Regions from separate parts of the Streptomyces sp. NBC_01571 genome, predicted to be linked through region 1. Evidence: riboswitches for the same ligand, from Rfam matches in the RefSeq annotation. Region 1 holds a riboswitch; the other holds the start of a gene.
What was found. Region 1 has a riboswitch for thiamine pyrophosphate ahead of OHB41_RS39760 (purine-cytosine permease family protein). Riboswitches for the same ligand answer to the same signal wherever they lie in the genome.
Positions count from the first base shown of each region.

Region 2: linked by a shared signal. The riboswitch ahead of thiO (glycine oxidase ThiO) and the one ahead of OHB41_RS39760 (purine-cytosine permease family protein) in region 1 are both predicted to bind thiamine pyrophosphate.

Region 1 is NZ_JAPEPZ010000001.1:8,880,588-8,895,698, forward strand. Features, by position in the region: gene OHB41_RS39750 (type III PLP-dependent enzyme domain-containing protein) at 1-229, shown strand, start outside; gene OHB41_RS39755 (maleylacetate reductase) at 324-1,427, shown strand; TPP riboswitch at 1,533-1,627, shown strand; gene OHB41_RS39760 (purine-cytosine permease family protein) at 1,617-3,011, shown strand; gene thiD (bifunctional hydroxymethylpyrimidine kinase/phosphomethylpyrimidine kinase) at 3,121-3,933, shown strand; gene OHB41_RS39770 (ArgE/DapE family deacylase) at 4,039-5,313, opposite strand; gene OHB41_RS39775 (Lrp/AsnC family transcriptional regulator) at 5,463-5,915, shown strand; gene OHB41_RS39780 (hypothetical protein) at 6,107-6,331, shown strand; gene OHB41_RS39785 (hypothetical protein) at 6,647-8,065, shown strand; tRNA gene OHB41_RS39790 (tRNA-Pro) at 8,217-8,290, shown strand; gene OHB41_RS39795 (RpiB/LacA/LacB family sugar-phosphate isomerase) at 8,475-8,933, shown strand; gene OHB41_RS39800 (FAD-dependent oxidoreductase) at 9,125-10,801, opposite strand; gene OHB41_RS39805 (SchA/CurD-like domain-containing protein) at 11,038-12,174, shown strand; gene OHB41_RS39810 (cupin domain-containing protein) at 12,245-12,727, shown strand; gene OHB41_RS39815 (beta-ketoacyl-[acyl-carrier-protein] synthase family protein) at 12,724-13,992, shown strand; gene OHB41_RS39820 (ketosynthase chain-length factor) at 13,989-15,111, shown strand, end outside.
Region 2 is NZ_JAPEPZ010000001.1:3,294,162-3,309,272, forward strand. Features, by position in the region: gene OHB41_RS14835 (ATP-binding cassette domain-containing protein) at 1-177, shown strand, start outside; gene OHB41_RS14840 (YhgE/Pip domain-containing protein) at 149-2,233, shown strand; gene OHB41_RS14845 (TetR/AcrR family transcriptional regulator) at 2,245-2,871, shown strand; gene OHB41_RS14850 (DUF4126 domain-containing protein) at 3,291-3,905, shown strand; gene OHB41_RS14855 (phytoene desaturase family protein) at 3,960-5,483, shown strand; gene OHB41_RS14860 (SCO2102 family sporulation regulator) at 5,579-6,586, opposite strand; gene metF (methylenetetrahydrofolate reductase [NAD(P)H]) at 6,643-7,566, opposite strand; gene thiE (thiamine phosphate synthase) at 7,779-8,423, opposite strand; gene OHB41_RS14875 (Rv2175c family DNA-binding protein) at 8,519-8,884, opposite strand; gene OHB41_RS14880 (NAD(P)/FAD-dependent oxidoreductase) at 9,222-10,454, opposite strand; gene OHB41_RS14885 (avidin-fold protein) at 10,531-10,914, opposite strand; TPP riboswitch at 10,968-11,079, shown strand; gene thiO (glycine oxidase ThiO) at 11,077-12,255, shown strand; gene thiS (sulfur carrier protein ThiS) at 12,252-12,452, shown strand; gene OHB41_RS14900 (thiazole synthase) at 12,456-13,250, shown strand; gene pknB (Stk1 family PASTA domain-containing Ser/Thr kinase) at 13,535-15,111, shown strand, end outside.

The DNA of each region.
Region 1 (15,111 bases):
GCGTCCCGTGGTGCGGAGGGAGCGCGCCACCCTCACCGGCCAGCTGAGCACGCCGAAGGACGTCCTGGTCCGTGACGTCCGGGCCCAGGGCCTGCGGGCCGGCGACCGCGTGGTGTTCTCCCTCGCGGGCGCCTACACCTCGTCCGCCCCGCACCCGGCCCCCGCGCGCTATCCGGAGCCCGGCTTCCACTTCCTGGACGCGGGCGCCGACGGCGACCGGTCCCGATGACCGTGCGACGGAACACCAGGAGTTGCCGTCGGGAGCGCCGCGGCGCATCCTCGGACACGCCTGGCAGGATCGTGTGCCGGACCAGGAGAGTGGCATGACCGTCGAACCGAACTCCACGACAGACAACCCGCTCGACTTCTCGTACGAGACCCGGCCCGGCCGGGTCGTCTTCCGGCCCGGCGCCGCCGTGTCCGCGACCCCCGGCGAGGTCGCCCGGCTCGGTCTGCACAGGGTGCTGGTGGTCTGCGGCAGACGGGGCGAGGCCACCGCACGGGCGGTCGCCGACGCGCTGGGCGGCCAGTGCGCGGGGCTGCACGCCGAGGCCCGGATGCACGTACCCGCCGAGGTCGCCGCCCGGGCCGTCGAGATGGCCCGCGAGATGCGCGCCGACGGCTGTGTGGCGGTCGGCGGCGGCTCGGCGATCGGCCTCGGCAAGGCGATCGCGCTGCGCACCGGGCTGCCGCTGATCGCCGTGCCGTCCACCTACTCCGGCTCCGAGATGACCTCGGTGTGGGGCCTGACCGAGGACGGCGCCAAGCGCACCGGACGCGACCTCGTCGTCCAGCCCCGGAGTGTCGTCTACGATCCCGAGCTCACTCTCGGTCTCCCCGTCCCCCTCTCCGTGACCAGCGGCGTCAACGCCCTCGCGCACGCCGTCGAAGCCCTGTACGCGCCCGACGCCTCCCCCCTCGTCTCGCTCATGGCCGAGGAGGGCGTCCGCGCGATGACGGGCGCCCTGCCGGACGTGGCCGCCGACCCCGGCGACCTCGACGCGCGGAGCCGCGCCCTGTACGGCGCGTGGCTGTGCGGCGCCTGCCTCGGCGCGACCACCATGGGCCTGCACCACAAGCTGTGCCACGTCCTCGGCGGCACCTTCGGCCTGCCGCACGCCGAGACGCACACCGTGGTCCTGCCCTACGCCCTCGCCTACAACGCGTCCGCCGCGCCCCGGGCGATCGTCACCCTGTCCCGGGTGCTCGGCACGGACGACGTCCCACGCGCCCTGCGGGAGCTCGCCGGAGACCTGGGCGCGCCACGTACCCTCGCCGAACTCGGTCTGGAGGAGGCCGACTTGGCGGTGGCCGCGGCGCAGGCCGCCGGCCCGGCATACCCGAACCCGCGCGAGGTCACCGCGCACGGCGTGCTGGGCCTGCTGACGGCGGCGTACGAGGGCTGGGAGCCGCGCGTCGGCTCCTAGGGCGTGTTGCGGGGCACGTCGACTCACGGGGGCCGCGTTCCCGGTCACGTTGGTCCGTGCGCCCCCTGCCTGGGACGTGCGCGCCGACCGGGCTATCCTGACGCCGAACCGGACACGGGGTGCCCCGCACGAGGGCTGAGATCACACCCGTCGAACCTGAACCAGTTAGGACTGGCGGAGGGATGTCTCATGTCGTTGCCGTATGCCCGTGGTGAAGTGGCCGTCGGAGGCCCGCAGGGCGTCTTCGACGGGCGGATGCCCGAGGCCCCCGGCGATCTGCGCGTCGAGGCGCGCGGCATCGCCCCGGTGCCGGAGGACCACCGCTACGGCGGCCCCGGCCGCCTGTTCACCGTGTGGTTCGCCCCCAACCTGACGATGACCGGCGTCTTCACCGGCACCGTGGGCATCGCGCTCGGCCTGGACTTCTCCACCGCGCTGACCGCCGTCGTACTGGGCACCCTGCTGGGCGCCGTGCCGACGGCGTACCTCGGCACCTGGGGCAGCCAGACCGGCGCCGGACAGCTGCCGCTCGCCCGGCTCGCGTTCGGGCGGGCCGTGCTGGTGCCGGGTGCGCTGCAGTGGCTGTCCTCGATCGCCTGGGACGCGCTGATCGGCCTGTTCGGCGGGGACGCGCTGGCCCAGCTGTGCGGCTGGCCGTTCTGGCTGGGAGTGCTGGTCATGATGGGCGCCCAGGGAGCGCTCGGCGTCCTCGGGTACGAGGTGATCCACCGGCTGCAGACCGTGATGACGTTCGCCCTCGCCGCCGCCTTCGCCGCGCTGACGGTGAAGCTCCTGAACGGCGACCACCCCGCCGCCACCGCCTCCGCGCACGGCGCCGACCGGGCCGGGGCCTTCGTCCTGACCTGCACCATCGCCCTCAGCCTGGCGCTGTCCTGGGCCCCCTACGCCAGCGACTTCAGCCGTTATCTGCCGCGCACGGCATCCCGGCCGCGCATGTTCTGGTGCACGCTCGCCGGTGTCGGTGTGTCCTTCGTGGCCGTCCAGGCGCTCGGCCTGTGGGGCGCCTCCGTCTTCACCGACCAGACCGCCCGCGGCGTCGACACCCTGCTCGGCGGCGGTGTCCTCGGCGCCTTCGGACTGCTCGCCGTGGCCCTGGCCGCCCTGAGCAGCAACGCCATGAACGACTACAGCGGCTCGCTCGCCCTGCAGACCATGGGGGTACGCCTGCCGCGGCCGGCCGCCGCCGCGCTGGCGGCCGTACTCGGCTTCCCGCTGGTGCTCTGGATGCACGCCGCCGACACCACGACCCGGTTCCAGAACGTGCTGCTGCTCGTCGGCTACTGGATCCCCGGGTTCGTCGCGATCGTCGCCGTCGACTGGCTCGTCCGGGCCAGGGCGCGGGCCGGCGCGCCGGTCGACCTGTCCGCCGAGAGCGCCCGCCCGCAGCCGTGGTGGCCCGCGCTGGTGGCCTTCGTCGGCGCCTTCGCCGCGGCGGTGCCGTTCATGAGCACCAGTCTGTACGTCGGTCCGGTCGCCCGGGTCCTGCACGGAGCGGACCTCGCCTACGGGGTGGCGTTCCTCGCGGCCCTCGTGGTGTACGCGCCGCTGCGGCTGCGTCGCTGACCACGGCCGCCGCCGGCCACGGGCCGGGTCGCCCCGGGCCCCTCACCCGTCCCGTCCCACCCGTCTCACCCGCTCACCCGTCTCGTCTCTCGTACGGAGCGAACCCGTCATGTCCTCGAACACCCCCGCCGCCCCGCCCCGCGTCCTGACCGTCGCCGGATCGGACTCGGGCGGCGGCGCCGGCATCCAGGCCGACCTCAAGACCATGCTGGCGCTCGGCGCGCACGGGATGAGCGTGCTGACCGCGGTCACCGCGCAGAACTCCCTCGGTGTGCAGGGAGCCTGGGAGCTTCCGGCGGAGGCGGTGCGCGCGCAGTACCGCAGCGTCGTGGACGACATCGGGGTGCAGGCGGTGAAGACCGGCATGCTCGGCTCCGCGCTGCTCGTCGAGACCGTCGCCGAGCTGCTGTCGGACGTCGCCGCGCCCGTGGTGGTGGACCCGGTGAGCGTCTCCAAGCACGGTGACCGGCTGCTGGCCGACGACGCGCTGGACGCCGTACGGACCGCGCTGCTGCCGGTCGCGACGGTGGTGACGCCGAATCTCGACGAGACCGCCGAGCTCACGGGAATCGAGGTGACGGACGAGCGGGACATGGGCCGCGCCGCGGAACGGCTGCTGTCCTACGGCCCCCGCTGGGTCCTCGTGAAGGGCGGCCATCTGCCAGGCGAGGCCGTCGACCTGCTGACCGACGGCACCGAACAGCTCTGGTTGCGGGCCCCGCGCCACGACAACCGCCACACCCACGGCACCGGCTGCACCCTGGCCTCGGCCGTCGCGGTGGAGCTGGCGCGGGGGCGGGCGGTGCCGGAGGCGGTGCGGCGGGCGAAGGAGTACGTCACGGGCGCGATCGCGGCGGGCTTCCCGCTCGGTTCCGGACTCGGACCGGTCGACCACGGCTGGCGGATGCGAGAGGGGCGCTGAAGGTTCCCCGGGGCCCCTGGCCCACCGGGTCACATGGTCCTGCCGGGTGCCCCTCCACCGGTTCCGTGGTCCTGGCACGTGCCTGGTCCTCCCGAGGCCGCGGCACTAGCAGGTCCCCACGGTGCGCAGTGTCGCCAGGACCAGCGCCTGGGCGACGGCGACCGTCTCCGCGAGGGACACGTGCTCGGCGGGGCCGTGGGCCAGGCGTACGTCCCCGGGGCCGTACTGGAGTGTCGGGATGCCCGCCCCGGCATAGAGGCGCAGGTCGCTCCCATAGGGGGCGCCGCGTTCCCGGGCCCCCGGCGCGCCGGTGACGTCGGCGTGCGCGGTGCCGACCGTCTCGCGCAGGGGATGGCCGGCCGGGAGCCGCCCGCTGGCGAACTGGCCGCCGGGCCACGAGACGACCGCGGGATGCCCGCGCAGCCACGGATCGGCCGCGCACGCCTCCGCCACACAGCGCTCGAACGCGGCGCGTGCCGCGTCCGGGTCCTCGCCGAGCCGCAGCCCGAGCCGGCCGTCGGCGACGAGCAGCCCCGGCACGCTGCTGGCCCAGTCGCCGGCCTGGAGCATCCCGACGGAGACGGTGTACGGGAAGGGGTACTCGGCCATCAGGGGATCGGGCGTCTCGCTGCGGGCGACCTCCAGCCGGGCCAGGGCGGCGGCGATCGGCGCGTAGGCGTCGATGGCGCTCACCCCGGCGTCACGGGTGCTCGCGTGCGTGGACCGGCCCGGCACGGTGACACGGAAGGTCAGGGCGCCGGCGTTCGCGGTGACCAGCGTGCCGCCGGTCGGCTCGCTGATGACGCAGGCGTCGCCGGTGTGGCCACGGTGCAGGGTGCCGAAGGCGCCGATCCCGCCGTCCTCCTCGCCGACCACGAAGTGGCCCGCCACGCTGCCGCGCAGCCGTACCCCGGACGCCCGGATCGCGGCGAGCGCGGCGACGTTGGCGACGACACCGGCCTTCATGTCGCAGGCGCCCCGGCCGTGCACGACGTCCCCGCGGACGCTCGGTACGAAGGGGGCACCCGCCCACTGCGCGAGGTCACCGGGCGGTACGACGTCGACATGGCCCTGGAGGATCATGGTCGGACCGTCCTCGGCGCCGGGCAGTGTCGCGACGAGCCCCCACGCCTCGTCGCGCGGCACCTCCATGCCGGGGAAGCCGGGCTCGGCGCGCAGAGCGGGCAGATCCATCGACCACAGGTCGATGTCCAGGCCGGACCGGCCGAGGTCACGCGCCAGACGGTGCTGCAGCTCGGACTCGGCCGCGCTTCCCGTCACGCTCGGCACGGCCAGGGTGTCGAGCAGCATCGTGGCGACGGCCGCTTCGTCGACGGCCTCCAGGGCTGCGGACTCCTCGGCACTGAGCACTGCGCGCATGCCACACGCTCCTTCCGCGGTGGACGACGAGGGGGCGTGAGGATGCTACGAACAGTTCCGGTACGCAAACAATCGCCGTTTGTTTCCGTCTAGGATCGATTTCTTGTGAAGACTGGGCCTGCGTGGTGATTTCTTGCGCGGAGGAAGAGGTGAGCGACGTGGCCATGGACGCCATCGACGAGGAGATCGTGCGGTGCGTGCTGCGCGACGCGCGCAGCACGTACGCGGAGATCGGCCGCGCCGCCGGGCTCTCGGCACCGGCGGCGAAGCGGCGCCTGGACCGGCTCGTGGCCGACGGCACGATCCGCGGCTTCACCGCGCTCGTCGACACCCAGGCGCTGGGCTGGCGGACCGAGGCGTTCGCCGAGGTGTACTGCAAGGGCAATCCGACCCCCGCCGAACTGCGGCGCGAGCTGGAGGCCGTGCCGGAGGTGGTCGAGGCCTACACGGTCTCCGGGGCCGCCGACGCGATGGTGCACCTGATGGCCCTGGACATCCCGCATCTGGAACGGGCCATCCAGCAGGTGCGCGAGGCCAGGGTCATCGAGCGGACGGAGAGCGTGATCGTCCTGTCCGGGCTGATCAACCGGCCGCGGGTCTGACCGTCGGCGGCCCGCCCCGGCGCCCCCGATCGGCAGGGTCCCGGGCACGGGTCGCGCCCAAAATCGAACACGTGATTGAATTCGGCCATGGCGAACCCACACTCCTCCGGCGCCCCGACGACGGCGCGCGGTGAACGAGCAGGACATCGGGCCGGGATGCAGGCCGGGACCGGAGAGGCGAGGCTGGATTCATGTCCGAACCGCTGCCTGTGATCGTGTCCCCGCCGGCGCCGACAGGCGGCCGCCGGGTCCGTGTGCACGGAGAGAGCCTCGGGTTGGCCTACAACCTGGGCGACCTGGCCGAGTTCCTGCGGCGCGCGGGGCTCGATGCCGATCCGCTGACCATCGCGGTGTCCCCGCTCATCGACTGGCGGGGGATCGGCCCGGAGTACTGGGGGCCCGAGACCGTGAGATGAGGGGGCCGGACCGTCGCGTCCTCTTCTTCGGCCGGGGTGTGACCGGTGCCTGTGGGTGGGGCGTGAGCGGCGCCTGTGGCCGGGGCGTGATCGGTGCTCCCGGTCGGGTCGGGTGTGTGACGACACGTCAATTGGTCTGAAGTTCACGAGAGTTGGGGGAGCCGGGGCCGCCTGGAGGGGGGCGGCGTGGTGCACATCACCCCTGCGGGGTGCGGAAAGGTGAAGCGGGTCTTCATGCCTCCATGGCATGCTCACATCTAGTTACTCGCCGGTAATTCCTTGCCACCCCCACCCCCCTCAGGACTGATCTTGCGTATCCGCAAGCGGCCCTTGCGTGCCGTCATGCCCGCGCTCGCCGCATCCGCCCTCCTCCTCGCCGTCGGCTGCTCCGCAGACCCCGGCCCGCGCTCCTCCTCCGCCCCCGAACGGGCCCCGGACGCCACTTCGTCCACCGCCGGGCCCGCGGACACCGGCCGGCCGCTCGCCGTCGCGGCCGCGCCCGCGGCCACCTCGACCGCCGTCGCGCGGCCCGGTACGGCCGGCGGCAGGGCCCACAAGTCCGCGCTGTCGGTGACGTCGTACGACAGCCGAACCCGACGCGCCGTCATATCCCCTGCCCGCAAAGGGGATCCGTCAGCGTCACCGACCCCCGGAGGGACGCCGGCGCCGAGCCGTACCGCCGTCGGCGACGTCATCGCGAGCGCCCCCGCGCCCGGCGCCCCCGACGGACTGCTCGCCAAGGTCACCGAGGTGATCGACGAGAAGCCCGACGGCACCGAGGTCCAGACCGCGCCGACGACCCTCGACGCGCTGCTCGGCGACGGCGAGGCCAAGGGCACCGTTCCCGTCGATCCCGCATCCTTCGACGTCGAGCGGCTGCTGCCCGACGTCAAGGTGTCCTGGGCGCGGGCCGGAGACGTGCACGCGGGCCCCGAGGGCGCGAAGGTCCCGCTCGGCAGCCTGCGGGTCGACGTCGCCACCCGGGTCGCCACGGCCGGGGGCGCGCCGGCCTCCGCGGCGGCGGCCGTGTCCGGCTTCGTCCAGGTCAAGCCGGAGGTCGACTTCTCCTACGGCGGCAGGTCCACCGCGGCCGGCCCCGCAACCGCCCACCTCGGTGTCTCCGGCGACTGGACCTCGCGGTGGGCACTCAAGGGGCGCGCCGCCGCCTCCGCCCAGCCCGTCCGGCTGCCGTTCGCGAAGCTGCACGCCGACCCCGTCCTCCAGGTCGGCCCGATCCCCGTCGTCGTGAACCTCGACCTGACCTGCTACTTCCAGATCAGCGGCGACGGCAGGGTCACCGTCGACGTCGAACAGGACCTCAAGGGCGACTTCGACGCCGGCGGCACCTACGACTCGGCCAGCGGCTGGACCCCGGTCAACGAGTCGCACATGGCGAGCACCCCGGTGCACGCGCTGGTCACGACCGCCGGAGGGGTGAAGGCCGCCCTCGGCGCGCAGGCCACCGTCGGCCTGTACGGAGCCGTGGGGGTCACCGCCGACCTGGCCCCCTATCTGCGCGGTGAGGCCACGGGCACCGTCGACGTCACCGCCCCCGCCGGCTCCGGCACGAAGTCCGACGTCGAGGCGACGGGTACGTGGGGCGTCTACGGCGGTCTCGATCTGAGTGGGACCCTGCGGATCCAGCTGTCCGTCTTCGGCACCCCGGTCCTCCAGCGGGGCGTTCCGCTGGGCACGCTGCACCGCGAGTGGAGGCTGGCCGGCAGCACGGTGTAGCCGCTGCTCCCGTGGTCCGCGCGCCTCGCCGTCGCGCCCAGGCCGCCCCGGACGCCCCGCGCCGCCGACCGTCGCGTGTGCGGGCCCGCCCCCGCACGTGCGGTAGGGTTTACCTGCACGATCACGCGGGATCACCGCGGGTGAACCGCATCGGGACGTGGCGCAGCTTGGTAGCGCACTTGACTGGGGGTCAAGGGGTCGCAGGTTCAAATCCTGTCGTCCCGACGGTGCGAAGGGTCTTCACGGGCGATGGTCCGTGAGGGCCCTTCTTCGTGTACTCCGGCTCTTCTTCGGGTGCGTGGGTCCTTCAACGGGTACGCGGGTCCTTCTTGGGGTGCGCGGGTCCTCCTCGGGGCGTCGGACGAAGCGGGCCTGCCGCGCGTACGCACCGCTGGGTAGGCTGCCGGGCATGCGGATCTCCGTCTCCTCGGACATGGACGAACCCGTGGCCCGCTCCCTCGTCGCGGAACTGCGCGGCCGAGGCCACGAGGTCACGACACACGGGGCGCTGCACCCCGGCCGGGACCCGCGGTGGGCGGTGTGCTCCGAGGCGGCCGCCCTTGAGGTGGCCGCGGGGACCGCGGAGCAGGCGGTCGTCTGCTGCTGGACCGGCACGGGCGCGTCGATCGCCGCGAACAAGGTGGCGGGTGTCCGCGCGGCCCTGTGCACGGACGCGTACACGGCGGACGGCGCACGCCGTTGGAACGACGCGAACGTGCTGGCACTGAGCCTGCGGCTGACGTCCGAACCGCTGCTCAAGGAGATCCTCGACGCCTGGTTCGCCGCCGAGGCCGCCGAGGACGCCGACGACCGGGAGAACGTGGCGCACCTCGGACGTCTCGACCACCTCGGCAGAACGGATCCCTGACCCACCCGGGTGAGGCCCCCGGACACATGGCAGGGCGGGCGGTCCGCAGACACCGGCCCCCCGCCCTCGCCCGTGTCCCCGCTTCCCGCCCGTCGCCGGTTCGGACGCCCGGCTCTCTCCGGCACGGCGCCCCGCGTGTCACGCGCGTACCGGCGGAGCGTCCTCGCCCGTGTCGTGGCGTGGAGGAGTCGTCAGCGCCGGTCCAGCAGCGCCACGAGCACGTCCCGCAGCGTGGCGCCGGGATCGGCCGACGGGCCCTCGGACCGCCAGGCGACGAACCCGTCGGGGCGGACCAGCACCGCTCCGCCCGCGGTGACACCGTGCACCCGCGCCCAGTCCGTGCCGCCCTCGGGGGACAGCTCGGCGCCGGGTCCGCCCCCGATCCGGTACGAGTCGAGCGGCACCGACAGCCGCGCCGCGACCTCCTTCGCCGCGGCGTGCCACCCGGCGGTGCCGTCCGCCGAGCTCAGGAGCACCAGGGACCGCTCGTACAGGTCGAGCGTGGAGATCCGGTCACCGGGACGCTCCAGCCACATGTGGGGTGCCCGGCTGCCCGGTTCGCCCGTCAACCGCATGCCGTCAGGCACGATCGGCAGCGTGGGATCGGCGCCCAGGACCGCACCGCGCGGGTAGCGGTAGCTCAGCGCCACGTTGAGGATGCCGCCGCCCTTGCCGCCGGGACCGCCGGGACCCCTGGGGCCGCCGGTTCCGGGGGCCGGGGTGTATCCGGGGTGGCTGTGCTCGACCGAACGCGACGAGGCGCGCGCGCTCGTCGCCTGCGCGACCGGACGGCGCTCCGCGTCGTAGGACTCCAGCAGCCCGCGGCCGGCCCAGCCGCCCAGGACCGCGGCCAGCTTCCAGGCGAGGTTGTGCGCGTCCTGGATGCCCGTGTTGGAGCCGAACGCCCCCGTGGGGGACATCTCGTGGGCCGAGTCACCGGCGAGGAACACCCGGCCGTCCACGTACCGCTCGGCGACCCGCTCGGCCGCGTGCCAGGCGGCCCGGCCGGTGATCTCCACATCGAGATTCCGTACACCCGTGGCCCGCCGGATGTGCTCCGCGCACCGCTCGTCGGTGAACTCCTCAAGCGTCTCCCCGTGTTCGGGGTGCCAGGGAGCGTGGAACACCCAGTGCTCCTTGTTGTCGACCGGCAGCAGCGCCCCGTCGGCCTCCGGGCCGGTCAGGTAGCAGACGATGAAGCGCCGGTCGCCGACGGCCTCCGCGAGGCGCCGGGAGGTGAAGGTGACGCTCACGTTGTGGAACAGGTCGCCCGGGCCGTTCTGTCCGATGCCGAGCCGCTCGCGGACGGGGCTGCGCGGACCGTCCGCGGCGACGAGATAGTCCGCCCTGACGGTGCTGTGCTCACCCGTTCCACGGCTCTTGAGCCGTGCGGTCACCCCCTCGGCGTCCTGCTCGAACGAGATCAGCTCCGTGGAGTACCGCAGATCTCCGCCCAGTTCCCGAGCACACTCCAGCAGCACCGGCTCCAGGTCGTTCTGGCTGCACAGACACCACTTGCTGGGGCTGAAGCGCGCCAGCCCGCCGCCCGGGTCGATGTTCTTGAACAGCCACTCGCCCGCGTCGCCCACCAGGGTCGGCGCCTGCAGGATGCCGTGGTTCTCCGCCAGGACGGACGCGGCCCGCTCGATGCGCCGCTGCGCCCCGGCCACCCGGAACAACTCCATCGTGCGGACGTTGTTGCCGCGGCCGCGCGGATGGATCGACGTGCCCGGGTGACGCTCGACCAGCAGGTGCGGAACGCCGAGGCGCCCCAGGAACAGCGACGTGGACAGACCGACCAGGGAGCCGCCGACAACGAGGACCGGCGTGTGGTGACCGACCTCGCCGGCCTCATTCCATCGGTTCATTGATTGCCTCCAGCGTCACCCGCGAGGTGTGAGTCAGGAACGGGACTCAGGTTCCATGCCCTTCGGGGGGCCGCTCGCGCGCCGGGGGCACCCGGATGACACGCAGTTCACTCGTCCGCCCCGTGGGGCTCGCGCGTATCGGACGTCCCGTCAACGATCGGCTCATGGCGACCCCGGCCTTTCGGCCACGGCGGTCGTTCCTGACCTTCCGTGAAGAATGAAGAAAGGTGTGCCGGATGACCAGCTCGGGACGTATCTCGCAGTCGGCGTTCGACGGCTCCAAGCTGCGGGTGATCCTGCTGCTCGATCTGTACGAAGGAGCCCAGCAGCAGTTCCTCGACGCTTACGAACACATGTGCAATCAGGTCGCGTCCGTCCCCGGTCACATCAGCGACCAGCTCTGCCAGTCGATCGAGAACCCCTCGCAGTGGCTCATCACCAGTGAGTGGGAGAGCGCCCCGCCCTTCCTCGCCTGGGTGAACAGCGAGGAGCACGTCGAGACGGTCAGGCCGATGCACAGCTGCGTCAAGGACACCCGCTCGATGCGGTACAGCATCCTGCGGGAGACCCACCGCAACCAGCAGGATGCGGCGCCGAAGGCCGGCAAGGCGGCCAAGGCCGCCAAGCAGGTGCAGGCCCGCGTGGGGGACGGGGTGGCCCGCCACGCCCTCACCTTCACCGTCAAGCCCGGCTCCGAGTCCAAGGTCGCGGAGATCCTGGCCGGATACCAGGCGCCCCAGGCCCGGGTCGACGACACCACGCGCCTGCGCCGCACCTCGCTCTTCATGCACGGCAACCGCGTCGTGCGCGCGGTGGAAGTGGAGGGCGACCTCCTCGTGGCCCTGCGCCATGTGGCGCGCCAGCCAGAGGTGAGGGCCGTCGAGGAGGCCATCAACCCGTACCTGGAGCAGGACCGGGACCTGGGCAACGAGGACTCGGCACGCGTCTTCTTCACCCGCGCGGCCCTGCCGGCCGTGCACCACGTGGTGGCGGACCGGCCGGAACCCGCGGGCCTTCGCCGGCACGCGCTGTACTACCCGGCCAAGCGCGGCCAGGGGATGGAGCTCGCCCGGCTGCTCGCCCATCAGGACGAGGCCGCGGCAGCCGACCCGAAGGGTGCGGTCTACGGGAGCACGGTCTTCCAGCGCGACGACATCGTGGTGCGCCTCATCGACATCACGGGCGAACTGGACGCAGACCCCGCCGCGTCGCTCGGCCTCAAGGGCGCCGGCAAGGCCGGGGAACTGGAGCGGCTCCTCGACGGTCCCGCGATCGGCGTCGAGGGCTCCCTGGACACGGAGCGCAACGTCAACCGTCTCCTGTCGCACGCCGACATGATGCCCGTCACCGACCGCACCGCGGCGCACTCCTGACGGACGGCCGCGGTCCCCAGGTCCGCGGCCGCCCCCTCGCACGCCACTTCCACAGTCGGAGGTATCAAGAATGATCCAGAAGCATCCACGCATCGTGGACCTGAGCGAGACGGAACCCAACCGCAGGCGCGGAGGCGACATCCGGGCCATGCTCACCCCCGCCACGGCGGGCTCCACCAGCGGGTTCATGGGCCTGGCCATCGTCCAGCCCGGCGAGCGCATCGGCGAGCACTACCACCCGTACTCCGAGGAGTTCGTGTACGTCGTCACCGGCGCGCTCGAGGTGGACCTGGACGGCGAGGCGCACGCGCTCCGGCCGGACCAGGGCCTGCTGATCCCGATCAACATGCGCCACCGCTTCCGCAACGTCGGTGACACGGAGGCCCGCATGGTCTTCCACCTGGGACCGCTCGCCCCCCGTCCGAGCCTCGGTCACGTCGACACGGAGGAGGCCGACGGCCACGGGCCCACCCCCGAGTTCGCCGCCGCCGGGACGGACCTGTCCGCGCCTGACCACGGACGGCCGTCCGAGCGAAGTGGGGCCATAAAGTGACCCGGCGGGTGGCCGTCACCGGTATCGGTGTGGTCGCTCCGGGCGGCACCGGAGCGACGGCGTTCTGGGACCTCCTCGCCAACGGCCGTACAGCGACCCGCGGCATCACGCTGTTCGATCCAGCGGGCCTGCGCTCGCGCATAGCCGCCGAATGCGACTTCGACCCCCTCGCACACGGTCTCGACCCGGAGCTGAGCCAGCACGCGGACCGGTACATCCAGTTCGCCGCGGTCGCGGCCAACGAGGCCGTACGCGACTCGGGACTCGACACCGGCAGGGAGGACCCCTGGCGGGTCGGTGTATCGCTCGGCAGCGCCGTCGGCGGTACCACCCGCCTCGAACACGACTACGTCAAGGTCAGTGAGGGCGGCCGACGGTGGGACGTGGACCACCGCGCGGCCGACCCGCAGCTGCACATGGCGTTCTCACCCAGCACGCTCGCCTCGGTGGTCGCCGAGCGGTTCGGCGCACAGGGTCCGGTGCAGACGGTCTCCACGGGCTGCACCTCCGGACTCGACGCGGTCGGCTACGCCTTCCACACGATCGAGGAGGGCCGGGCGGACGTCTGCATCGCCGGGGCGTCCGACTCTCCCATATCCCCGATCACCATGGCCTGCTTCGACGCCATCAAGGCGACGTCGCCCGACAACGACGACCCGGAGCACGCCTCCCGGCCCTTCGACGCCCACCGCAACGGCTTCGTCATGGGCGAGGGCGCGGCGGTACTCGTCCTGGAGGAGTACGAGCACGCCCGGGCCCGCGGCGCGCACATCTACTGCGAGATCGGCGGCTACGCCACCTACGGCAACGCCTACCACATGACCGGTCTGACCAGCGAGGGCCGCGAGATGGCCCGGGCGATCGACACCACGCTCGACCAGGCGCGACTCGATCCGACACTGATCGACTACGTCAACGCGCACGGCTCGGGCACCCGGCAGAACGACCGCCACGAGACCGCCGCGGTCAAGCGGTCGCTGGGCGCCCACGCGTACAAGACCCCCATGAGCTCCATCAAATCCATGGTGGGGCACTCGCTGGGCGCGATCGGGGCGATCGAGGTCGTCGCCTGCGTCCTCGCCCTGAAACACCAGGTCGTGCCGCCTACCGCGAACTACGAAACTCCCGACCCCGAGTGCGACCTGGACTACGTTCCGCGCACCGCACGCCCCCGGAAGCTGAACAACGTGCTCTCCGTGGGCAGCGGATTCGGCGGTTTCCAGTCCGCGGTGCTCCTGACCGGGCCGGGTGGGAGGAAACCATGACCAGTCAGCGCACTCAGCGCCCCCGGCACGCGGCCATCACCGGCATCGGTGTGATCGCGCCCAACGGACTGCGAGCCGACGCCTACTGGAAGTCCATCAGTGAGGGGCTCGGCGTTCTGGACCGGATCACCCGCGAGGGATGCGAGCACCTGCCGCTCCGCGTCGCGGGCGAGGTCCGTTCCTTCGACGCCGCATCCCTCATCGAGGAGCGTTTCCTCGTCCAGACCGACCGCTTCAGCCACTTCGCCATGGCCGCGACCGTCCTCGCCCTGGACGACGCCGGCCTCGGCCACGGGGACCCCGCGGAGCCGTACAACATCGGCGTGGTCACCGCGGCCGGCTCCGGTGGCGGAGAGTTCGGACAGCGGGAACTCCAGAAACTGTGGGGCCAGGGATCCCGGTACGTCGGCCCGTACCAGTCCATCGCCTGGTTCTACGCCGCCAGCACCGGCCAGATCTCCATCCGGGGCGGCTTCAAGGGGCCGTGCGGAGTGGTCGCGAGCGACGAGGCGGGCGGCCTGGACTCCATCGCGCACGCCGCCCGCGGGGTACGGCGCGGCACCGGTGCCGTCCTCGCCGGGTCCGCCGAGGCACCCCTCGCCCCGTACTCGATGGTCTGCCAGCTCGGCTACCCCGAGATCAGCACCGTCGAGGACCCCGATCGCGCCTACCGGCCCTTCACCGAGGGAGCCTGCGGGTTCGCACCCGCGGAGGGCGGCGCGATGCTCGTCGTGGAGGAGGCGGCCCGCGCACGCGACCGCGGTGCCGCGATCCGGGCCACCGTGGCCGGGCACGGCGCCACCTTCACCGGTGCCTCCCGCTGGGAGCAGTCCCGGGAGGGACTCGTCCAGGCCATCAAGGTCGCCCTCGACGAGGCGGGCTGCGCCCCGCAGGAGATCGACGTCGTGTTCGCGGACGCCCTGGGCGTACCGGAGGCGGACCGCGCCGAAGCCCTGGCCATCGCCGACGCCCTGGGGGCGCACGGCACCCGGGTGCCCGTCACGGCGCCCAAGACCGGGATCGGGCGGGCCTACTGCGCGGCGCCCGTGCTGGACACCGCGGCCGCGGTGCTCGCCATGGAGAACGGCCTGGTGCCCCCCACCCCCAACGTGTTCGACA
Region 2 (15,111 bases), 5.6 Mb from region 1:
CCCGACAAGACCGGCGATCCCCGTACAGCCGACGAACCCGGCGATCCCCGCACAGTCGGCGAACCCGACGGCACCGCGGAACCCCACGCGGCCGAGACCCCCCGCAAGACCGCGGAACCCCAAACGACCGACGAGAAGGAGACGGCCGATGCGCTCACCGAAACTGGCCGCTCTTGAGCTCAGGCGGTTCGGCCGGGGCAGGCTGCCGCGCGCCGCACTCGCCGCGCTCCTCCTGCTGCCGCTGCTCTACGGCGCCCTCTACCTGTGGTCGTTCTGGGACCCGTACGGCCGTCTCGACCGCATCCCCGTGGCGCTCGTGAACGACGACCGGGGGGCGACGGCCGGGGGCGCCAAGCTCAGGGCGGGCGACGACATCACCAAGGGGCTGCGCGACAGCGACACCTTCGAGTGGCACGAGGTGAGCGCCGCCGAGGCCCGCAAGGGTGTCGAGAACGGCACGTACTACCTGTCGCTGACGATGCCGTCCGACTTCAGCAGCAGGATCGCCTCCAGCTCCGGGGACGCGCCGGAGACCGGCGCGCTCCAGGTCCGCACGAACGACGCGAACAACTACATCGTCGGGCAGATCTCGCGCACGGTCTTCAGCGAGGTGCGCACCGCGGCCTCCACGAAGGCGTCGAGATCGTTCCTCGACAAGATCTTCATCTCGTTCTCGGACATCCACGGGGAGACCGAGAAGGCCGCCAAGGGGGCCGACCGGCTCAAGGGCGGGATCGGCAAGGCCAAGAAGGGCTCCAAGGACCTCGCGGACGGCCTGAAGGAGGCCGAGAAGGGCAGCGGGAAGCTCTCCGCGGGCCTGAAGCGGCTCGACAAGGGCGCCGGCGACCTGGAGGACGGTTCACGGCAGGTCGCGGACGGCACGCGGACGCTGGCCACCAGGGTCAACGGCGTCGCGGACAAGGTGGGCCCCTTCGTGAAGGCCAACGAGAAGTCGATCGGCGACACGGCCCGTCTCGTCGCCGACTCCGCGTCGGTGGTCCGCCACAACCTGGGCACCCTGGTGGAGGCGGCTCCGGCCGCCTCCAGGGGCGCCCACACGGCCTCCACCGTGCTGAACAACGTCTACAAGGCGCGCTGCGAGACCCTGCCGGTCCCCGACCCCGCGTGCCCCGATCTCAAGAAGGCCAAGCAGGCCGCCGCGGACGTGGCCGCGGTCGCCGACGACCTCGACACGCTCGTCGACGACCAGGGCGGCGACCTCGACACGCTCGACCGGAACCTGGGCACGCTCCAGAAGCAGGCCCGTGCGCTCGCGAACCGCTCACCGCACCTCTCCGAGGACCTCGACGACGCCGTCTCCAAGATCAACGAACTGGACGCGGGCGCCGCGAAGGTCGCGGCGGGTGCCGAGAAACTCCACACCGGGCTCGGCACGGCCAGGACCGGCGCGGCGGACCTCGACACGGGTGTCGGCCGGCTGACGACCGGCGCGAGCGACCTCGACGGAGGCATCTACCAGCTCGTCGGAGGCTCCGGGAAGCTGGCCGGGGGCCTGCACGACGGCGCCGGCCGGATCCCCGACTACGACCGGCAGGACCGCGACCGGCGCACCCACGTCATGGCCGACCCGGTCCAGCTCGCCTCCGGGGACCTGCACAAGGCGCCCAACTACGGCACCGGTTTCGCCCCGTACTTCATCCCGCTGTCGCTGTGGGTGGGCGCGATGGTCGCCTACATGCTGATCCCGCCGCTCAGCCGGCGCGCACTCGCGATCGGCGCCTCGGCCTGGCGCATCGCCCTGGCGGGCTGGCTGCCGGTGGCCGCCCTGGGCGTGCTGCAGACGGCGGCCCTGATGTCCGTACTGCACTGGGCGATCGGCCTGGAGATGGTGCGGGCGGCCGGGACGGTCGGCTTCCTGTTCCTGGTGACGGCGTGCTTCGCGGCCGTCGTCCAGTGGCTGAACGCGCGCTTCGGAGCGGCCGGCCGGATCCTCGTACTGGCGCTTCTGATGCTCCAGCTGACGTCGGCGGGCGGCACCTACCCCGTCCAGACGAGTCCGCGCTTCTTCAACGCGATCCACCCCTTCCTGCCGATGAGTTATGTCGTCGAGGCCCTCCGCAGGCTCATCACCGGCGGCGGTCTGGGACCCGTCTGGCAGGCGTGCGCCGTCCTCACGGCGTTCACCGCGGGCGCCCTCGCGCTCACCGCCCTGTCGGCGCGCAACAGGCAGGTGTGGACCCTGGACCGCCTTCACCCGGAGCTGAGCCTGTGACAATCAGGGCCATGGAAAGCAGCAACACCACGGCAGGCAGCGGTCGCCGCGAGGCCACCCGGCAGAAGCTCTACGAAGCGGCCGTCACCCTCATCGCGGAACAGGGTTTCTCCGCCACCACCGTGGACGAGATCGCGGAGCGGGCCGGAGTCGCCAAGGGCACCGTCTACTACAACTTCGCCAGCAAGGCCGTCCTCTTCGAAGAGCTGCTGCGGCACGGCGTGGGGCTCCTCACCACCTCCCTGCGCGAGGCCGCGGAGCGGACCGAGCGCGAGGGAGGGACGAGAGTCGACGCCCTGGACGCGATGATCCGCGCCGGGCTCGTCTTCATGGACCGTTACCCGGCCTTCACCCAGCTGTACGTGGCCGAGCTGTGGCGCACCAACCGGGCCTGGCAGTCCACGCTCATGGTGGTCAGGCGGGAGGCGGTCGCGGTCGTCGAGGACGTGCTGCGCGAGGGGGTGGCGGGCGGTGAGCTCAGCGACGAGATCGACATCCCGCTGACCGCGGCCGCTCTGGTCGGCATGGTCCTGGTGGCCGCCCTGGACTGGCAGGCCTTCCAGCCCGAGCGTTCCCTGGACGACGTCCACGCGGCGCTCTCACGGCTGCTCCAGGGGCGTGTGAGCGGCAGCCGCTAGGGCACCGCGCCCGAGCGGGACGGCCCTGGCGCGACGGCCCGGCTCCATGCGAAAGCGCCGGTCCGAGGTGGCCGCGTCCCCCGCGGGCCACTTCGAACCGGCGCTTCGCCGTGCTCCCCCGTACTCCCCCCGTGCTCCCCGCTCTCTCCGTCGGGCCCCGTCCGGTCGTTCCCCGGGTTCCCCCGTGCCTCACTCCCGCCGACCGGGCCGGCGGAAGGAGCGGCCAAGGGCGCGGGAACCGTTCCGCCGCCCCGTGTCGGCGGTACCGGAGCCGCGCCCCCTTCCGTGCCTCCACTCTCCCGTCCGAACGGGGCGGACCCCATCCGTCCGGATACTCATCTCCCTCACTGGGTACGGATACCTAGTCCTGGGCACTCACCCCCAGGACGGACCGTCGTCAACTGGTTACGATCGCTGCCGTGTCCGTACTCCCCCTGGTCTTCACCAGCGGCTGGGCCAGCGGCATCAACGCGTACGCGGTGGTGCTGCTGCTCGGCGTCTTCGGCGCGACCGGCCTGAGCGACGACGTCCCCGAGGCCCTGCAGCGCCCCGACGTGCTCATCGCGGCGGGCGTCCTCTTCCTGTGCGAGGCGGTCGCCGACAAGATCCCGTACGTGGACACGGTGTGGGACTCGGTGCACACCGTGGTCCGGCCGGTGGCGGGGGCGGTGGTCGGTGCGCTGCTCGCCGGACACAGCGGTTCGCTCCCCGACCTGGCGGCGGGCGCGATCGGTGGTTCGACCGCGCTGGCGAGCCACGCGGTCAAGGCCGGGACCCGGATGGCGATCAACACCTCGCCCGAGCCGTTCACCAACGTCGGCATGAGCATCGCCGAGGACCTCGGGGTCGCCGGGATCCTGACGTTCGCGATGTTCCATCCCGTGGCCGCGGCGGTCATCGCGGCCGTGCTGCTGCTCGCGGGGCTGCTGACGCTCTTCTTCCTGGTCTCCCGCATCCGGCGGTTCCTGCGCCGCAGGGCCCAGCGCCGGGAGGAGAGACGGCTCGCCGCACATGTCAGGCCACCACCCGGCTGACCAGCGAGAGGCCCCCGGACCGGCCTGTCGGTGGTGGCCGATAAAGTCGCGGGCATGGGACGGATTGCGGTGATCGGCGCCGGGATGGGCGCGATGGCGGCCGCCGCCCGGCTGGCCGTCGCGGGCCATCGGGTGGTGGTGTACGAGCGCGCGTCGACGTACGGCGGAGCACTGGGCCGCTTCGAGCGCGACGGCTTCACGTTCGACACGGGCCCCGGGCTGTTGCGGGTGCCCGCCGTCCTGCGCGATCTGTTCGTCAAGACGGGCAAGGAGCCGCTGGAGGCGTGTGTCGACCTGGTCCAGGTGGACCCGTCCGCACGCCATGTCTTCGCCGACGGCACCGAGGTCTCGCTGCCCAACGCCTCCCGCGCGGGTGTCGTCACCGCCCTCGACCAGGCGCTCGGGGCGGGCGCGGGCGAGCGGTGGGGCGACTTCATGGTGCGGGGCCGCGAGGCCTGGGACCGGACACGGCGGCCGCTCCTGGAGGAACCGCTGTGGCCGAACTGGCAGGTGCTCGCCGACCGCGAGCCCTACCCCGCGGTGTCGCACAGGAGGATGCTGCGCACCCGCCGGGCCGGCACGCTCGCCGAGGTCGGCGCGTGGGAGCTGCGCGAGCCGCGGCTCGCCGCCCTCCTGGAGAGTCATGCCCTCGCGTACGGGCTCGACCCACGCGTCGCACCGGCGAGCGCGGCCGTGCTTCCGTACATGGAGCACGCCTTCGGCACCTGGTACGTACGCGGAGGCATGCGGGAACTGGCGCGTGCGGTGTACGAGCGGTGTCTGGCCCGCAGGGTGGAGTTCCGCTTCGGGACGCCGGTCGGGCGGATCGTGGAGAAGGACGGACGGGCGGTGGGCGTCGAGCTCGCCGAGGACCCCTCCCGGGCTGACGGCTCCGCGGCGGCGACGGTCGAGGACGCCGACTTCGTGGTCGCCGGTGTCGCGCCCGAGGTGCTGGACCGTCTCGTCGCCGGGACGGCGCTGCGCGGCGGTGACGAGATCGCGCCGCAGCGGGGCGTGCCGAGCCGGCTGACCGTGCTGCTGGCGCTGCGCGGCGGGCGGCAGGCAGGGGTGGCGCACCGGACGGTGGTGCACACTCCCGACCGTGCGGAGGAGCTGGAGCGGCTCTTCGGCGAGCGTCCCGGACTCCCCGCCGCGCCCACGGTGACGGTCTCGCGCCCGGACGACCCCGGTCTCGCGCCCGACGCGGACCACGAGGCGGTGACCGTGACGGTCACGGTGCCCTCGGGTCTGCGGGTGTCGAAGGCGGACGTGGAGCGGGTGCTCGACGCCACCCGGCGCGCCGTGCCGGACGTGCGTGAGCGTCTGCTGTGGCACGAGATCCGCACCCCGTCCGACATCGCGGAGGCGACGGGCGCGGAGGGCGGCGCGGTGCCCGCACCGGCGCTCGCGGCGGCGGGCGGCCGGCTGCTGCACCCGTCGAACGGCACCCGCATGCCGGGGCTGTTCACGGTCGGCGGCTGGACGCATCCCGGCGGCGGCCTTCCGCACGCGGGGATGTCGGGCGCCCTGGTGTCCGGGCTGATCGTGGAGGGACCGGACTTCCGGGGCTCGCAGTGAGCCCGCGAGCTCTCGGAGAGCACCCCTGGGGGCCGCCCGTACCGGCCCTCACCCGGTCCCTGAGGCGTTCCCGGCCCTGAGGACGCTGCGGACGGTCAGTACCGGTACTGCTCGTCGAACCCGGCGCCGTTCCCGTTCCCGTTCCCGTTGCCGTTCCCCTGGCCGTTGTCCTGGTACGGATACTGCTGCTCGGGCGGAAGCTCGCCGCCGTACTGGGCGTCGGTGCTGCGCTGCTGCGGGACCCAGACGCCGCCGGCCGGGGTCTCGCCGCCGTAGCCGCCGGTGGCGTACTGGTCCTGGCCGTAGCCCTGCTGCTGCGGGTACTGCTGATCGCCGCCGTACGTCATGTCGTACGCCGCGCCGTTGTAGGTCTGCGTGCCGATGTACGGGTCGGAGTACGCGGCGTACTGCTGCTGGCCGTTGTCGTAGCCGTACTGCTGCTGGTCGTAACCGGAGTAACCGTCGTACGCGTAGGCCTGCTGGTCCTGGGAGGGAGCGGCTGCGTAGGACTGGCCGGACTGACCCGCGCCGGCCGCGTAGGCGGCGTCGCTGTAGACGCCGTAGGAGCCGGTGTCATCGGGCAGGGGCTGGGGCTCGTACACGGCCGTGCCGCCGGTCGCCGTGAGGTCGCCGGAGCCGGTCGGCATGAACCGGTCGGAGTGCGCGGGCGTGAAGACGTCGTCCTCGCGGGTGTAGTCGTCGTCGCTCTGCGGATACCGTGCGTCCTCGGCCGCCTCCTGCTCCGGCTCGAGGTCGGAGACGTCCAACGTCGGATCCTGGCGGTCCGGCTCGCCGCGCCGACGCTTGCTCCTGCCCGAACCCTTGTCCGGAGCCTGCTCGGCTGCCTGACGGTTGCCCACCGCCCAGCCGGCCGCGAAGCCGCGGCGGAACGACAGCGTGACGTACGTCTGGCCGACCGCGAAGGCGGCCGCGCCCAGACCGACGACGATCACGGACGGGATCAGCACACCGAGAACCACACCGGCGAAGCCGACGAAGGCGAGCAGCCGGTAGCGCAGCCGCGCCTTGTACTGCAGCAGAACCTCGCCGAGGAGCCACAGTGCGACGATGCCGAAAGCGATATAGAGGACCGTCAAGCCCATGTACGCCCCTCTCCCAGTGGCCGCTACGCAGTGTGTCGTACGCGGGTGCGGCCGGTCTAGGCCTGCTGTGGGTGGTGCAGGCCCAGATTCTCGTAGATTTCCAGCGTCGCCGTGGAGTTGTTCAGCGTAATGAAGTGCAGTCCGGGGACGCCCTCGTCCAGCAGCTTCGCGCAAAACTCCGTCGCGAACTCGATGCCAATGGAGCGTACAGCCGCCGGATCGTCTTTGGCTGTGAGGATCCGCTCTTTCAGGACGTCCGGGAACGAAGCGTTACTGAGCTGTGGAAGCCGTTCCAGCATCTTCACACTCGTCACCGGCATGACCTCGGGGATCACCGGTGTCCCGCACCCCGCCGCCGCGACCCGGTCGCGCAGCCGAAGGTACGACTCGGGCTGGAAGAACATCTGCGTGATCGCGTAGTCCGCGCCGGCCCGGCACTTGTCGACGAAGTGCGCGACGTCCGTGTCCCAGCCGGTGGAGCGCGGATGCATCTCGGGGAAGGCGGCGACGCCCACGCAGAAGTCGCCGGACTCCTTGATGAGACGGACGAGTTCGGCCGCGTAGGTCAGGCCCTGGGGATGCGGCACCCACTCGCCCATGGGGTCTCCCGGCGGGTCTCCGCGGACCGCGAGCATGTTCCGGATCCCCGCGTCCGCGTACTGGCCGATGATGTTGCGCAGCTCCGCCACGGAGTGGTTGACGGCGGTGAGGTGGGCCACCGGCGTGAGCGTGGTGTCGGCGACGATCTGCTCGGTCTCCCTGACCGTGCCTGCGCGGGTGGAGCCGCCCGCTCCGTAGGTCACGGAGACGAAGTCGGGGGCCACGGCCTCGACCCGGCGCAGCGCGTTCCACAGGTTCCGCTCGCCCTTGGGGGTCTTCGGCGCGGAGAACTCGAACGAGTACGTCTTCTTGCCGGACGCGAGCATGTCGCTCACGATGCGTGCGCGGTCAGTCCTGGTGGAGGCAGATCCGAGGGCCATACTCGCAGGTTAGCCAGGGGGCGACGGTCCCCCAACCGAACAGCAGGGAATTGTCCGCTTCGTCGGCTTCTTGTCCACCCCTCGGACAGAGCGGGACCGACCCGACGGGCGGCGGGACGACCCGGCGGGCCGCAGGCGGTCCGGCAGGCGGGTCACGGGCGGGCCGCGGGCGGGTCCGGCAGGCGGGCCACGGGCCGTGCGGATCGGGGCGGTCAGGCCTGCCGCAGCCGCTTCGCGAACTCCGCGGCCGCCGCCGCGGGGTCGTCCGCCTCGGTGATCGCGCGTACGACGACGACACGGCGGGCGCCGGCCTCCAGCACCTCGTCGAGGTTGCCCAGGTCGATGCCGCCGATGGCGAACCAGGGGCGGTCGGTGTCCAGCGCGGCGGTGTGGCGGACCAGGTCCAAGCCCGGTGCGTGGCGGCCGGGCTTGGTGGGAGTGGGCCAGCAGGGGCCGGTGCAGAAGTAGTCCACGCCCTCCTGGACGGCGGCGGCCGAGGCCTCCGCCGCCGCGTGCGTGGAACGGCCGATCAGGACGTCGTCGCCGAGGATGGCGCGGGCCGCGGGGACCGGGAGGTCGCCCTGGCCCAGATGGAGTACGTCGGCGCCGGCCGCGTGGGCGACGTCCGCCCGGTCGTTGACCGCGAGGAGCTTGCCGTGGCGGGCGCAGGCGTCGGCGAAGACCTGGAGGTGTTCCAGTTCCTCGGCCGCCTCCATGCCCTTGTCGCGCAGCTGCACGATGTCGACGCCACTCGCCAGAACGGCGTCCAGGAACTCGGCGAGGTCGCCCTGGCGCGTGCGCGCGTCCGTGCAGAGGTAGACGCGGGCGTCGGCGAGGCGGGCGGCGTTCTCGGGCATGCGTGGGTCCCCCGTGGTGCGGCGGTGCGTACGGACCACGGCGGCCGGGGTGGTCCGGGGCCGGCCGTGGTCCGTACGCCGGACGTGTTGTCGGATCAGACGGCGAGCGCCTGGGCGCGACGCTTCACCTCCGTGCCGCGATTCTCGCTCAGCGCCTGCGCGGGGGTGCCGGGCAGGGTCGGGTCGGAGGTGAAGAGCCACTCGAGCATCTCTTCGTCGGTGAAGCCGTCGTCCCGCAGGAGCGTCAGGGTGCCGGTGAGGCCCTTGACGACCTTGTCCTCGTCGATGAAAGCGGCGGGGACGTGCAGCGCGCGGTTCTCACCACGGCGTACGGCGATCAGCTGGCCTTCCTTGACCAGCTGCCGGACGCGGGTCACCTCGACGCCGAACTGTTCGGCGATGTCGGGGAGGGTGAGCCAGGCGGGGACGAGAGCATCGATCTTTGCGTCAATCTCGGTCACGGGACAAGCCTGCCATCCCGGACTGACACTCGGTACCCGAGCGCCACCCGTCCCGCGTCAGAAGCGCGTGAATCTCGCGGAATTCCGTCGAATTCCGGCGCGGTGGCACCCGTGCGGACCGGGCGGCGGCGCGGCCGCCGCCCGGCGGGGGAACCGGCCGGCCCGGGGTCCGCCGGGCGAGGGAACTCCCGGCCCGGGACCGGTCCCCCAGCGTCGCGCACCCGAGGAAAGGCGCCGGAGTCTGCTCAGGCCGCGGCGCCCTTCAGCCAAGGGAACCCACCGGCCCGAGACCCGGCCCCCCAGCGTCGCCCGCCCGACGGAAGACGCCGCAGCCCGCTCACGCCGCGGCGTCCTTCAGAGGACGTGACGGATTCGACAGGATCTCCGGGTCCAGCGGCATGCCCGCCTCGATCAGACGGCGGCCCTGGGCCAGGTCGCGGGGGCGGCCCACCGCCAGGAGGGCGACGAGGCGGGAGTCGCGCAGCCAGCAGACCGTCCAGGCGGCGCCCGAGGAGTCGCCGCGCCAGACGGTCGTGTCGGCGGGCGCGTGGTGGCCGACGTACTGGACGAAACGGCCGAACTGCTCGGACCAGAAGTACGGAACCGGGTCGTACGCCGCCGGGGCCTCGCCGATGATGTTCGCCGCCACCGTGCGCGGTCCCTGCAGAGCGTTGTCCCAGTGGTGGACGAGGAGGCGCTCCTCGTACCGGCCCGAGGGGAAGGAGGCGCAGTCGCCGACCGCGTAGACGTCCGGCAGCGAGGTGCGCAGGTGGCTGTCGGCCACGACCTCGCGGTGGGCTCCGAGTTCGATGCCGGAGCCGGCCAGCCAGGCGGTGGCGGGCCGGGCGCCGATGCCGACGACCACGGCGCCCGCGGGCACCCGGGACCCGTCGTCGAGCACGACGGCGCCGGGCTCGACGCGCTCCACGCGCGCGTGGGTGCGCAACGAGGCCCCGCTGTCCGCGTACCAGGCGGCCATCGGCGCGGCCACCTCGGCGGGCAGTGCCCCGGCCAGTGGCCGGTCGGCGGCCTCGACGACCGTCACCGCGCACCCGGCCTCGCGCGCCGCCGTCGCGAACTCGGCGCCGATCCAGCCCGCCCCGACCACCACGATGTCGTGCTGCCGGGCGAGCACCGGGCGCAGCCGTTCGGCGTCGTCCAGGGTGCGCAGGAGATGGACGCCGGGCATGCCCTCCGCGCCGGGGAGCTGGATCGGTTCCGCGCCGGTCGCCAGGACCAGGACGTCGTAGGGCACGGGTCCCGTGGCGGTGTCCAGCTCGTGGTCCCCGGGGCGCAGGCCCAGCGCCTCGCAGCCGAGCTTCAGTTCGATGCCCAGCGCCTCGAAGTCGATGTCGAAGGCGGAGTGCTCGGCCTTGCCGAGCAGCACCGCCTTCGACAACGGCGGCCGGTCGTACGGCTGGTGCGGCTCGGCGCCGATCAGTGTCACGCCGCCGGTGAAGCCCTGTTCGCGCAGGGCGACCGCGGTCTGTACGCCGGCCATGCCCGCGCCCGCGATGACGACCCGGCGTGCCGTAGGCCCCTGCGTCTGCCCCTGCGTCTGCTCGCTCACCTGATCACCATAGACACCTGACATTCCGTCAGTCAGCGGACGTGCTCAGTGACCTCTTCCACAATGCGACTCGGTGTCAGCCGGTCCGTTCGGCGCGGGCGGCCAGTGCGGGGCGTGCAGGGGGTTCGATCTGTTCCACGACGCTCGTCCCGCTGCCCGTCCGCGACTCCCACTCCCAGGTCTCCTCCAGCCGCAGCCGGCCGTCGGAGAGCTCCACCACGACGGACACGCAGTGTCCGCCGGACGTGGTGCCGTCGCGTCCCAGCTGTACGTACCGGAAGTCGAGGCGGTCGCCCTCCCGGGTCCCCAGGAGACGGCCGCGGACGATGTCGCCGCCCGCGTACTCGGCCCAGATCTCGCCGTCCTTCTCGTGGTACGTGAACCGGGTGCCGGTCCCGACCTGGCCCGGCGCCTGGTCGGCGACCGGGGCGAGGACGAGGCCGTCGAGCGAACGGGCCATGGGGCGGAGGCTCCCTTACTGAGGCCCGCGGCAGCGAGCTAGGGTGGTCAACGTAGAGCACTCGCGGGAGCCCGGACGCACCGGGCTGAGAGGGAGGCTGGCGGCCTCCGACCGTACGAACCTGATCCGGGTCATGCCGGCGAAGGGAGGGGCTGGACGCCCATGTCGCGTACACCGGCGGAGAGGTCCGTCACGTCCGACGTCCTGGTGGTGGGGGGCGGGATCATCGGCCTGGTCACGGCCTGGCGGGCCGCCCAGCGCGGGTTCACCACGACGGTCGTGGACCCGGAACCCGGCGGCGGGGCCGCGCAGGTCGCCGCCGGGATGCTCGCGGCCGTCACCGAGCTGCACTACGGCGAACAGACGCTGCTGGGCCTGAACCTCGCCTCCGCGCGCCGCTATCCGGACTTCGTCGCCGAGCTCACCGAGGCGGCGGGCCAGGACCTCGGCTATCGCCGGTGCGGCACGCTGGCCGTCGCCCTGGACTCCGACGACCGCGCCCATCTGCGTGAACTGCATGACCTGCAGAGCCGTTCGGGGCTCGACTCGGAGTGGCTCAGCGGTCGCGAGTGCCGCCGGCTGGAGCCGATGCTCGCGCCCGGTGTCCGTGGTGGTCTGCGCGTCGACGGCGACCACCAGATCGACCCGCGCCGCCTCGCGAAGGCCCTGGTCACCGCATGCGAGCGAGCCGGAGTGGGGTTCCACAGGACCTGGGCGGAGCGGCTGACCGTGGTCCGGGAGCGGGCCACCGGGGTCGTCACCGCGGGCGGCGACCGGCTGGAGGCGGCGCAGGTGGTGCTGGCGGCGGGCAGCCTCAGCGGGAGGCTCAAGGGCGTGCCCGACGACGTGAGGCCGCCCGTGCGCCCGGTGAAGGGGCAGGTGCTGCGGCTGACCGTGCCGAAACGGTACGCGCCCTTCCTGAGCCGCACCGTACGGGCCGTGGTCCGCGGCAGCCAGGTCTATCTGGTGCCGCGCGAGAGCGGCGAGCTCGTCGTCGGCGCGACCAGCGAGGAGCTGGGCTGGGACACCACGGTGACCGCGGGCGGCGTGTACGAGCTGCTGCGCGACGCCCATGAGCTGGTGCCCGGGATCACCGAACTGCCGCTCACCGAGACCCGGGCCGGACTGCGCCCCGGCTCGCCCGACAACGCTCCGCTGCTCGGCCCGACCGGGCTCGACGGACTGCTGCTGGCCACCGGCCACCACCGCAACGGCGTCCTGCTCACTCCCGTCACCGGGGACGTCATGGCGCACGTCCTCGCCTCGGGGGAGCTCCCCGAGGAAGCGCGCCCCTTCACTCCCCACCGGTTCAGCCCGACACGCACGGAGCAGCCCGTATGAACATCCTCGTCAACGGCGAGCGCCGGCTCGTCGCCGCGGGCACCGCCCTCGACACGCTCGTCGCCACCCTCACGGCGGCGCCCTCCGGCGTCGCGGCCGCGCTCAACGAGACCGTCGTCCCGCGCACCCGGTGGTCGTCCACGTCCCTGCGCGAGGGAGACCGTGTCGAAGTCCTCACCGCTGTCCAAGGAGGCTGACCCATGGCCGACGATCCGTTCGTCCTCGGAGGTACGTCCTTCACGTCCCGGCTGATCATGGGTACGGGGGGTGCGCCCAGCCTCGACGTGCTGGAGCGGTCGCTCGTGGCGTCCGGGACGGAGCTGACGACGGTCGCGATGCGCCGGGTGGATCCCGCGGCGCACGGCTCCGTCCTGTCCGTGCTCGACCGGCTCGGCATCCGGATCCTGCCGAACACGGCGGGGTGCTTCACCGCGGGCGAGGCCGTGCTGACCGCGCGGCTCGCCCGGGAAGCGCTCGGCACCGATCTCGTCAAGCTGGAGGTCATCGCCGACGAGCGCACCCTGCTGCCCGACCCGATCGAGCTGCTCGACGCCGCGGAGACGCTGGTCGACGACGGATTCACGGTGCTGCCGTACACGAACGACGACCCCGTGCTCGCGCGGAAGCTGGAGGATGTCGGGTGCGCGGCGGTCATGCCGCTCGGCTCGCCCATCGGGTCGGGCCTGGGGATCCGCAACCCGCACAACTTCGAGCTGATCGTGGAGCACGCGCGCGTGCCGGTGATCCTGGACGCGGGGGCCGGTACGGCGTCGGACGCGGCACTGGCGATGGAGCTGGGGTGTGCCGGTGTGATGCTCGCCTCGGCCGTGACACGGGCGCAGGAGCCGGTGCTGATGGCCGAGGGCATGAGGCACGCCGTGGAGGCGGGGCGTCTCGCGCGGCGTGCGGGGCGGATTCCCCGGCGGCACTTCGCCTCGGCGTCCTCTCCCGCGGCAGGTCTCGCGCGGCTGGATCCGGAGAGGCCGGCCTTCTAGCGCCGCGATACCGGGCACCGCGGCACCGGGTGCCGGGAACCGTGGCGGGGCGACCGGTGCCTGCCGGTGGCACCCGGCCGTGACACCACGGGCTCCTCCCGGCGGTCGCGTGACGGCGGTTTCCGGCCAGTGGGAGTGTGGGGGCTCCGAGTGGTGGGGCCGCCGTCAGCGGAGCGGGCCGCGTCACCTCTTCGGCGCGATGTGCGTCACAGGTCGGCTGCAGTCCCGCCCCGGTACGGGCCACAACGAGAGGGCCGACGGCGACGGCTCGTAGACTCACTTGCGTGGATACGACCCTTCAGGACCCGCTCGTCGGGCAGATGCTCGACGGCCGCTATCGCGTCGACGCCCGGATCGCGGTCGGCGGAATGGCCACGGTCTACAGGGCCCTGGACACCCGTCTGGACCGCGTGCTCGCGCTCAAGGTCATGCACCCGACGCTGGCCGCCGACGTCTCGTTCGTCGAGCGGTTCATACGCGAGGCCAAGTCGGTGGCCCGGCTCGCGCACCCCAACGTGGTGCAGGTCTTCGACCAGGGGACGGACGGGTCGTACGTCTATCTGGCCATGGAGTACGTCGCGGGCTGCACCCTGCGTGACGTGCTGCGCGAGCGCGGGGCGCTCCAGCCGCGGGCCGCGCTGGACGTCCTGGAGCCGGTGCTCGCCGCGCTGGGCGCCGCGCACCGCGCCGGGTTCGTGCACCGCGACATGAAGCCCGAGAACGTCCTCATAGGGGACGACGGCCGGGTCAAGGTGGCGGATTTCGGCCTGGTACGGGCCGTGGACACCGTTACGCAGACGACGGGGTCCGTGCTCGGCACCGTGTCGTATCTCGCTCCCGAGCAGATCGAGCACGGCACCGCCGACACCCGCGTCGACGTGTACGCCTGCGGAGTCGTCCTCTACGAGATGCTCACCGGCGGCAAGCCGCACTCCGGCGACTCCCCCGCCCAGGTGATCTACCAGCATCTGAACGCGGACGTGCCGCCGCCGTCGGCCGCCGTGCCGGGCATGCCCTTCGCGCTCGACCAGCTGGTCGCCGCGGCCACCGCCCGCGACCCCGGGATGCGCCCGCACGACGCGGTGACGCTGCTCGGCCACGTGCTGGAGGCGCGGGCGGGGCTCACCGCCGAGCAGCTGGACGCCGTACCGCCGCAGGCCGTCACCGCGGGCCACGACAACGCGGAGGACCGTACGAGCGTGATCCCGCGCTCCCTGTCCGTGCCGCGTCTGCTGCCGGTGAACGAAGAGGACGCGGCCGGCGGGGCCGACGGGCTCAACCGGACGAGCCGGTTCGAGCAGACCAGTGTGCTCGCCTCCGAGCCGCCCGCCCCCACGCGGCGGCGCGGCTCACGCCCCCGGCGCGGAACGATCGTGATCGTGACCGCGATCCTGCTGGCGCTCGGCCTGGGCGCGGGCGTCTGGTACATCAACTCCGGCCAGTTCACGAAGGTCCCGTTGTTGCTGGCGAAGACCGAGACGCAGGCCAGGTCGCGGATCGAGGCGGCCGGGCTCGACGTCGGGCAGGTCAGGCACGCGTACAGCGACACCGTGAAGCGCGGCACCGTGATCAGCAGTGACCCGCAGCCCGGCGCGCGGATCCGTGACCACGACTCCGTGTCGCTGACCGTCTCCGACGGCCCGAAGACGGTGCGGGTGGCCGACCTGTCGGGCTTCACGCTGTCCAAGGCGCGGGAGGTGCTGGAGGGTGACGGACTCGCCGCGGGCATGATCACGCGGGAGTTCAGCGCGGACGTGCTCAAGGGCTCGGTGATCCGTACGGATCCGGAGGCGGGCACGCGACGGCACGCCGGTTCCGCCATCGCCCTCGTCGTCAGCAAGGGCAGTCCGGTGGAGATCTC